DNA from 3 places in the Arsukibacterium sp. genome. Region 3 is predicted to be linked to each of the others. Evidence: predicted binding sites of a transcription regulator. Region 3 holds the regulator's gene; each other region holds the start of a gene.

Evidence for each region. The regulator FliA, encoded in region 3, starts transcription of late flagellar genes. The targets are predictions, from matches to a motif close to GCTAAAGTTNNNNNNNNNNCNGCCGATA.
Region 1: V7D78_RS13650 (flagellin N-terminal helical domain-containing protein) is a predicted target of FliA. The motif match lies at 1,694-1,721, and genes of this name have one in related genera.
Region 2: pomA (flagellar motor protein PomA) is a predicted target of FliA. The motif match lies at 1,686-1,713, and genes of this name have one in related genera.

The regions. Positions count from the first base shown of each region.
Region 1 is NZ_DAINOE010000080.1:3,177-6,458, reverse strand. It holds gene V7D78_RS13655 (glycosyltransferase) at 1-622, opposite strand, end outside; gene V7D78_RS13650 (flagellin N-terminal helical domain-containing protein) at 770-1,618, opposite strand; gene flgL (flagellar hook-associated protein FlgL) at 1,858-3,093, opposite strand; gene flgK (flagellar hook-associated protein FlgK) at 3,098-3,282, opposite strand, start outside.
Region 2 is NZ_DAINOE010000027.1:26,136-29,417, reverse strand. It holds gene dxs (1-deoxy-D-xylulose-5-phosphate synthase) at 1-437, opposite strand, end outside; gene ispA ((2E,6E)-farnesyl diphosphate synthase) at 451-1,338, opposite strand; gene xseB (exodeoxyribonuclease VII small subunit) at 1,340-1,582, opposite strand; gene pomA (flagellar motor protein PomA) at 1,782-2,552, shown strand; gene V7D78_RS07310 (flagellar motor protein MotB) at 2,549-3,282, shown strand, end outside.
Region 3 is NZ_DAINOE010000028.1:21,986-25,267, reverse strand. It holds partial or broken gene V7D78_RS07520 (chemotaxis protein CheA) at 1-126, opposite strand, end outside; gene V7D78_RS07515 (protein phosphatase CheZ) at 142-897, opposite strand; gene cheY (chemotaxis response regulator CheY) at 923-1,294, opposite strand; gene V7D78_RS07505 (RNA polymerase sigma factor FliA) at 1,350-2,030, opposite strand; gene V7D78_RS07500 (MinD/ParA family protein) at 2,066-2,944, opposite strand; gene flhF (flagellar biosynthesis protein FlhF) at 2,937-3,282, opposite strand, start outside.

The DNA.
Region 1 (3,282 bases), on a different contig from region 3:
ATTGACCTGCCAACTCTAGCTCTACGCCAAGCTTATAGTGAAGGTAACAATCATCGGGATCATGCTGTAAAGCGAGCTGCAAGAGTTGAAGGTTACGTTGTTTTTTAGCCTGCTGTTGAGCAGGTTCGTAACCATCATGCCCCAGCTGTATCTGTAGCGGCTTGACTGGCAATACATGTTCGGGTTGCTCATGGATTATACCTTTGTAACGCACCCCTTTTGGCAAGACTCTGCTAATAATACTGTGACCATGCTGTTTACAATCTGCAATGACATAGCTACTGACAATTTCAACAGAACCGACAAAATCAGGTTTTTGCTGGCGTAATTGCTGCAACGACTCTTTGCCGCGACTAAGCCACTCATCAGCATCTAAAATAATATTCCAGTCTGCATTTGAAAAAGCCAGTGCCGCATTTCTTGCTGCAGCAAAATCATTGCGCCAACGGAAGTGCTCAACCCTGGCACCACATGCACGTGCAAGTGCAACGGTGTTGTCTGTTGAACCTGTATCCAATACCAGCATTGAATCAACAAAAGGGGATATACTGTCCAGGCAACGCTGAATCGATCTTGCCTCGTTTTTAACAATCATCACTAAAGCAAGACTGAAAGTTAACATGACGATTCCTTTAAACGCTGGTTAACGCAGAACTCAAGTAAAGTAAAGCCACCATAAGGTGGCTTTTAATAAAGCGAGTCACTCCGCTGAAGCAAATCCGGCAAGACCATCTGATACTGCAATATCAGAAAGCTTCAGCTACTTGATTTACTGCAGTAAACTCAGTGCAGCCTGTGGACGCTGATTAGCCTGAGCTAATACAGTGGTACCCGTTTGTTGCAAGATTTGCGCCCGGGTTAATTCTGCCGTTTCTTTGGCAAAATCGGTATCACGGATCCGGGCGCGAGCACCAGACACGTTCTCAGAAATATTTGATAAATTTCGTACTGTCGCCTGGAAGCGGTTTTGTACAGCACCTAAGTCAGCACGTTTGCCATCTACGGCTTTAATCGCTAAATCTATAGTAGCCATTGCAGCAGAGGCACCTGTGGCTGTTCCAACAGCATCTGAAAGATCAAAGCCATCTAAACTCAAGCCAGTGGCTGTCCACCCTGCACCAGCCGCTGCGCTAACGTTAACAGAAATAAAGTCATTTGCTGTAGCCTGAGCACCAACCAACACTTTAGCTGAAAAGCCGCCTGTTAGCAGTTTTTGACCACCAAACTCTGTGGTTTCTGCAATCCGGGTAATTTCAGTGCGCAAAGCATTAAATTCTTTTTGTAACGCTTCTTTATCATCGGTATTTGAAATACCGTTTTGAGATTGAATGGCCAGGGTGCGCATCCGTTGCAAAGCATTGGTCATCTCATCAAAAGCACCTTCTGCGACCTGGGCTAGTGAAATGCCGTCATTTGCATTACGGGTTGCTTGATCCAAGCCATTGATTTGACTGGTTAAACGGTTAGATATTTGTAAGCCAGCGGCATCATCAGCAGCACTGTTGATGCGAAAACCAGATGACAAACGCTTGAAGGCGGTATCTAAAGCGCCACCTGAGTTGATCAATTGACGCTGAGCATTTAAAGATGAAGCATTGGTGTTTACGAATATAGACATGGTATTTTCCTCGCTTTTTAACTGGTAGTGGCAATTTTTACTTCGTATTGCCTGTTTCTTGCCGTGTTAAATAGTTATCGGAGGAAATTTGGAAAACTTGAGAATTTTTTTTTGCTTTTTTTAGTTTTTAAACCTTTGATTTATAATTTAAAAATAAATTAAAGTTGCAATTAAAGCTGCCGATAATAGCATCTTCAGTATTATTAACGAATCTGGCTAAATCGGCACAATAAAACGACTTAACGGATAAAATCAAATAAGGTTGTTGTCGCAATTTTACTGAATGTCGACGACACCGCCTGCAAGGCAATTTCCTGGCGTTTAATTTCTGTCATGGCCGCTGCAAAGTCCACTTCAGATAAATCAGCCTTATACTCCTTATTATTGATAATTAAATCTTCATTACCACCAAAGACGCTTTCCAGCACATTCAAGCGCCCACCAATATTGGCGAGGGTTCCATCCAATTTAGCAGCACTGCCCTCTGTTTGCGCCAGCACATCTCGAATAGCAGCTGTCAGTTGTTCACTAGTAAGATCCGTAGATTCCAATACAGAAATGAAATCTTGCATAGTATTCAGAATATTTTTTTTCTCAGGTGGAGGTAAAGTAAAGTCAACTTGCCCGGGAACAGCAGCAGCACCTCTGATTTGGATAGATAATCCATTAAAATTAATATTCTGACCATCCACAAAAGTCCCTGTCACAGCAGGCGACAAGGCAACACCATTTTGCAGGATTTGATAATTACTGGCTCCATCAATAACGATGTTATAGGTGTTATTAGCTGGCGTAGTGCTGTCAAAATTATTTTGATAAAATCCGTTAAACTGATTTTGCTCGGTAACATCAATTTTAACACTATCCGGACTGCCACTGATGACTACTGGCGGCGTGGTTTTAAAGCGTGCAAAAACATCATCAAAAACCGCTTTACCACTATCATTGCCTGGCAAACTAATAGAAGGGGATATCTGTAAAGCCCTAAAACCATCATCACCACGAAATTCATATTGACCCGTACTTTGTTCAAAAACATAGGCTGGTGTTTTATCTTGGAAACCGGCAAAAATATAACTGCCATCAGCACTTTTAGTATTCATCAGATCAAACAACTCTGTCTGGATATTTTTCAGTTCAAAGGCAATTGCTACCCGCTCACGTTCCGTATAGGTACCATTTCCTGAGGCGATAGCGAGCGTGCTGACCCTGTCAAAAGAGCTCCGCATATTGGTCAATACCGTCTCTTCAAGCGCAAGATTATTTTGCAACAACACACTATTCTTCTGAAACTGCTCGATTTGCGCCAGGTTTTGATCCAGACCCAACACCTTAGCGGCACCGGCCGGATCATCTGCCGGAGATAAAATGCGGGTTTGTTTAGTGAGTTGGTTTTCGGCCCGTGACATTTTTTTCTGCGTATCCAAAATGCCATTCAGACTTTGGTTAAATTGCATATTAAAGGATAAGCGCATGGGGTTACCTCACTGCCTGTAACAGGGTGTCGAAAATGGTTTGCGAGGTGGATAAAATCCGCGCCGCAGCTGCATAGCTTTGTTGAAAGCGAACTAAGTTAGCCGCTTCTTCGTCTAAACTGACGCCTGATAACGACTCATACCAAAGCGTGGTTTGTTCGAGTATAGCACCATAGGCTTCATCCGTGG
Region 2 (3,282 bases), on a different contig from region 3:
ACTTTGCGGTTCAGTTTGGCCTGGCGGGCGGCAATCGCCATACCCAAGGCTGCACTGATAGAGGTACTGGAGTGACCTACGCTCAGGGTGTCATATTCGCTTTCTTCACGATAAGGAAAAGGGTGTAAGCCATCTTTTTGGCGAATAGTGTGCATCTTGTCACGGCGGCCGGTGAGGATTTTGTGCGGGTAGGCCTGATGGCCAACATCCCAGATCAGCCGATCGTAAGGGGTGTTGTAGACATAATGCAGCGCTACGGTCAGCTCAACCGTGCCCAGGCCTGATGCAAAATGCCCGCTGCTCTGGCTCACCGTTTTAAGCAGGAACTGCCGTAATTCATCACATAATTGCGGTAATTGTTCCTGGGGTAATTGACGTAACTGTGCCGGCAGATTGGCTTGAGCCAGCAGTGGATAGTCCTTAATGTCAAACGCCATAATGATGCCTATGTTAAAACTTACGTGCGATTATAAAATGCGCAAATTCTGCTAATTCTGTCGTGTTGTATGGTAAAAGCTTTAATGCTGCTAATGCTTGCTGATATAAATCAACAGCGCGTTGTCGGGCGCCTTCCAACCCAAGTAAAGCCGGGTAAGTGGCTTTATTAGCTTTTTGATCGGAGCCTTGTGGTTTACCAAGTGTTTGCGTATCACTTTCGATGTCTAAAATATCATCCTGTACCTGAAACGCCAGTCCAAGACATCTGGCAAAGTCACACAAATCGACCAACACTATTTCATTACGTACCGGACTGCAATAATAGGCCAGTTGTACTGCACACTCAATTAGGGCGCCAGTTTTAAGCTGATGCATTTGCTCAAGTATAGCCAGGGTGGTAGCTTTATTGGTTTGAGCCAGATCTATCGCCTGGCCGCCGCACATACCTGCGGCCCCTGCTGCCCTTGCCAGTAACTGCACCATGCGGACAACGCTCTGACTATCGGTCTGCTGATACGGATGCTGGCTCAAACTTTCGAAGGCTAATGCTTGCAAAGCATCTCCAGCCAATATGGCCGTAGCCTCGTCAAAGGCTATATGGCAAGTCGGTTGACCGCGGCGCAAATCGTCATTATCCATGGCCGGTAAGTCATCATGAATAAGTGAATAACTGTGTAAGGCTTCAATGGCCGTAGCGGGGCCATCTAAATCGGCTAAGCTTGCGCCCAGCATAGTACCACAGGCATAAACCAAAAACGGCCGTACTCTTTTCCCACCCAATAACAGACTGTACCGCATGGCTTGTGCCAGTTGAGGTTCTGCCACTGTTTGTTGGGATAACATTAAAGATAACTGCAGCTCAACCCGTTGCTGATAGCCGCTCAGACTGGCTAAAGACACCTTATTCTCCGGCAGGCTCAAAAGGTTGCAAAATACTTTGTTGTTGATGTTGTAGCAAAATCTGTACTTTTTGCTCAGCGTCCTGCAGCTGCTGCTGGCTTTGTTTAACCAGGCTGATGCCCCGTTCAAACTGGCTAAGGGAGGCATCCAGGGATAACTCTCCTTGTTCCAGCTGCTGCACTATCTGCTCCAGTTCAGACATCGCCTGTTCAAACTGGCTGAGGTCGGCTTTCTTTTTACTCATGCTATTCCCCAAAAAATTGTGCGCAACCTTATCCTAGCAGGCTATTATGGTCAATGCTAAAGCTGAAGTGAACGGCTATATTAGCAAAATTGTTCGATTTAGTGCTTAATGATTGCTAACTTAGGTCGATAACCTATAAACGGCTAAGATAAAATAATAATGCACAGCTGTGGCAGTGGATCAGTAAAGGAGTAACAGAGTGGATTTAGCAACGCTAATTGGCATGTTAGGGGCTATCGGTTTTATCGTCATGGCCATGTTTATAGGCAGTGCCGGTGATCCAGGGATGTTTGCCGATACGGTATCTTTACTGATTGTGGTAGGGGGATCTATTTTTGTAGTGGTCTCTAAATTTACCTTGGGACAGTTTTTGGGAGCAGGTAAGGTCGCCGTTAAAGCTTTTATGTTTAAAATTGAACAGCCTGAAGAGTTAATCGAAAAAGCAGTGCAGTTAGGTGATGCCGCACGTAAAGGCGGTTTTTTGGCGTTAGAAGAAGCGGAAATTCCCAATAACTTTATGCAAAAAGGCGTCAACATGCTGGTTGATGGTCATGATGCTGATGTGGTGCGAGCGACCTTATTAAAAGATATTAGCCTGACCGAAAAGCGTCATGAACAGGGTATCGCCATTTTTAGAAGTTTGGGCGACGTCGCCCCGGCCATGGGTATGATAGGTACGCTCATCGGTTTGGTGGCGATGTTATCTAACATGGATGACCCCAAGGCCATAGGCCCGGCGATGGCGGTGGCTTTGCTGACCACTTTATATGGTGCTTTTATTGCCAACGTGATTGCCATACCGCTGGCTGACAAGCTGGCCATTCGTAATCAGCAGGAAAAGTTGAATAATCAGTTAATTCTTGATGCCATCCTCGGTATTCAGGATGGTCAGAACCCGAAAGTCATTGAAGGTATTTTGCGTAATTATCTGGCGCAGAATAAGCGTGAGGTCGCAGGAGAAGCGGCATGAGCGATCGGACCGAAGAAGAAGAGTGTAAATGCCCGCCCCCAGGGCTACCACAATACATGGGTACCTTTGCCGATCTGATGGCGCTGCTAATGTGCTTTTTTGTATTGTTACTGGCGTTTTCCGAAATGGATGTGCTGAAATTTAAGCAGATTGCCGGCTCTATGAAGTTTGCCTTTGGTGTGCAAAATAAGATTGAAGTGGAAGATATTCCCAAAGGTACCAGTGTTATTGCCTTGGAATTCCGCCCTGGCCGGCCCGATCCGACGCCGATTGAAACCCTGCAACAGCAGACCATGGAAATTACTCAGCAAGTTATTGAATTTCAGGCTGGTGATGAAGACTCAGCCGGTGGTCGTCAGGAGCAACGTGAAGATCAAACCGGCGGACAGACTTCATTAACCGATGACGAGCAATCGGAAGCCGAAGCCGCAGCAGAAGCGGCAGCAGAAGAGATGCAAGAGCAGGTTAATGAGATGGTAAAAAAACTGGCTGAGCAACTGGAAAAAGAAATCATCGATGGCGCTATTGAGTTGGAGTCGTTGGGCCAGCAAATTATTATTCGTATTCGTGAAAACGGCTCTTTCCCATCGGGCTCGTCGTTTTTACAACCCAGGTTCAAACCGGTTATTGTGCAAATCGGCACCTTGCTAAATGACGTACCAGGAGAAATCACTGTTAGTGGCCACACTGACGATATACAGATTTCGGATGAACTCCATCATAATAACTG
Region 3 (3,282 bases):
ATTTAGCAGGTTGGCATCATCAGGATTGTTTTCCAGTTCTACCAGTTGCTCTTGTAACAACTCGAGTATCTCACCGGCTTCGACCAGAAAGTCCTGTAAAATGTCCTCATCCATATCAAAGCTCATGCGCGGCTACCTCTGTTAAAAACCTAAACTGGACAGTAAATCGTCTACATCATCCTGACCTGATACAACATCGTCCCGTTCAGCAGCATCAATTATAGGGCCTTCAGCCTCATGCGCAGCTTTAGTCTTGGCTTTCGCTGGCCGGGCTTTTACTTCCTGCGTCAGATTCGACTGACCAAAAGCAGTGAGTAAGCCAATCAGGCTTTCTTCCACTTCGCGCACTAATTCAATGACCCGGCGCAAAATTTGCCCAGTTAAATCCTGATAATCTTGCGCCATCAATACATCCGTCAACAACGCATTGAGCGTTGCAGAATCAAGGCTGGCTTGCTGCAAAAAGCCATCCATACCATGACAGAGCTGTTTAAAATCTGGCAGGCTTAATTGCCGCTGCATTAGTCGTTGCCACTCAGGCTGCAACTTTTGCAATTGCTGCGTCAGCTGATCAGCAATAGGGAGACAGGATTCGACCGCATCCATAGTGCGATTAGCCGCCTGCTCTGTCATATCAATGACATGATTCAGACGTTTTTTGGCATCAGGAATGTCTTCTTCCAAAAGATTATTTAACGCGGGGTCAACCTGAAAATTCTTCAGTGAATCGTGCAATTGCCGGGTCAGTTTGCCTACTTCAGCAAACAGCTCAGAAGAACCAGGAACAATCAGTTGTTGCACCAGTTGGTTCGCAATATCCTGCTCACCCATTTCCAGCAACTGCACCAACTCTTTTGCCTGGTCCAGTGTTATCACAGGGGCCGTAATGTCAGACATGGTTAACTCCTTTGTCAGTTACGGCTTAACCTATACGTTCAAACACTTTTGCTAACTTCTCTTGCAAGGTGGCGGCAGTGAAAGGTTTAACAATATAGCCATTTACACCGGCTTGTGCAGCTGCGATGATCTGCTCTTTTTTCGCTTCAGCTGTAACCATCAAAACTGGGATATGCTTTAGCTTGGCATCAGCACGAATGGCCCTGAGCAAATCGATTCCCTGCATACCCGGCATGTTCCAGTCGGTCACGACAAAATCAAAATCGCCATTTTGCAACATAGGTAAGGCGGTACTGCCATCGTCGGCTTCTGAGACATTGGTAAAGCCCAGATCGCGTAACAGGTTCTTAATGATGCGTCTCATAGTAGAAAAGTCATCTACCACCAGAATTTTCATGTTTTTATCCAAAATCCCCTCCGACGAGATAAAAATACGGTTATCTCAAACCCTGTTATAACCAAGCCTGCATCCGGGCTTTTACCCGCACCAGTGCCTGACTATGTATCTGACTGACCCGGGACTCGCTAACATCCAGCACTGCCCCAATTTCTTTTAAATTTAGTTCTTCATTATAATATAGAGATAATACTAACGCTTCACGTTCTGGCAGGCTACTAATGGTTTTCGCCAACGCGCTATTAAAGGCATCGCTGGCCTGATTATCATAGAGTTCATCCGACTCGCGATCCACTATAGTACTTATCACATCTTCAGATACACCTAAATCATCAATGCCAATAATTCGACCGGAACTGACATCGTTAAGCATATGATGGTACTCATCGATGGATATATCAAGTTTTTCAGCAACTTCAATGTCTTTTACATCTCGGCCAAGTAGGGCTTCAAGTTCAGCAATAGTGTCCGCAATCAAGCGGGCATTGCGATGAACCGAACGTGGTGTCCAGTCGCCACGGCGCATTTCATCAAGCATAGCACCACGAATTCGGATACCGGCAAAGGTTTCAAAACTGGCGCCCTTGCTACCATCAAAGTTTTTTGCTGCCTCCATCAGGCCAATCATACCTGATTGAATCAAATCATCTACCTGCACACTTGCCGGCAGCCTTGCCATCAAATGATAGGCAATGCGTTTTACTAAAGGAGCGTGGCGTTCAACCAGCTGTTGCATCTGGTCGATGGCACCATATGCAGCCAGTTTACTGTTCACAGTACCCCCTGATCAACTCGGCTTTGTACCAACTGCTCCAGAAAAAATTCCAGATGCCCTGATGCACTGACCGGTAAAGGCCATTTTATGGCTTTAAGGGCTAAGCCTTTGAGCGCCATACTGGCCGGTGTTTTCGGATAAGCTTCAATAAAGGCTTTCTGTTTTCGGGCCGCTTTGCGAACATTCTCATCATGCGGCACCGTAGCCACTAACTCCAGGCTGACATCTAAAAATCTATCTGTTACCCGGGTAAGTTTAGCAAAGAGTTCCTGACCTTCATTTAACGAACGTACCATGTTGGCCACGATTTTAAATTTTTCCACACCATGATCGCGACTGAGTATTTTCATCAACGCATAAGCATCGGTGATAGAAGATGGTTCATCACACACCACTACCACTACATCTTGCGAGGCACGGGAAAAACTCAGCACCATATCAGATATACCCGCAGCGGTATCCACCAGCAGGATATCGAGGGGAGTGGTTAATTCACTGAACGCACGTATCAGGCCAGCATGCTCTGCCGGCGCTAATTCAGTCATATTTTGTGAGCCAGAGGTTGCTGGAATAATTTTAATACCGAAGGGACCATCAATAAGAATGTCGTCAAGGCTAGCTTCGCCTGATAACACATGGGATAAATTTTTATCGACTCTAAGCCCCAGCATCACATCACAGTTTGCCAGGCCTAAATCTGCGTCCAGTACCATCACCCGTTTGCCCAGTTGGGCTAACGCCATAGCCAGATTTAATGTGACATTGGTTTTACCCACGCCACCCTTTCCACCTGTGATTGAAATTACTTTTACCATCTGCTTGTTCATCGTTCTCAGGCCATGGGCTTGATCATCATTCTGGTCAATTCTATGCATAGGCTGCTTCTACTCCGGACTCCTGATCAGTATACCACTGATGTCCGTTACTGCTTTGGGATAAGCGCAAAGTTTCTGCCTGTTGTACCAGTTCAGCGGCATTAGCAATAGCGATATCTTCCGGTACCCGCTGGCCGTTGGTCAGATAACTGACAGCTAAGGCGTTTTGGATAGCGACATTGATCGCTTCTCCCAAGCTTAAGCATTCATCAAGTTTAGTGAAAATACAACCTGCCAGCGGAATACGTTTAAAATGGCTGACGGTCTCTTGCATCACACGCGCTTGTGCTGTAGCAGACAATACCAGATAACTTTTTATTTTGACACGTGAATTATGC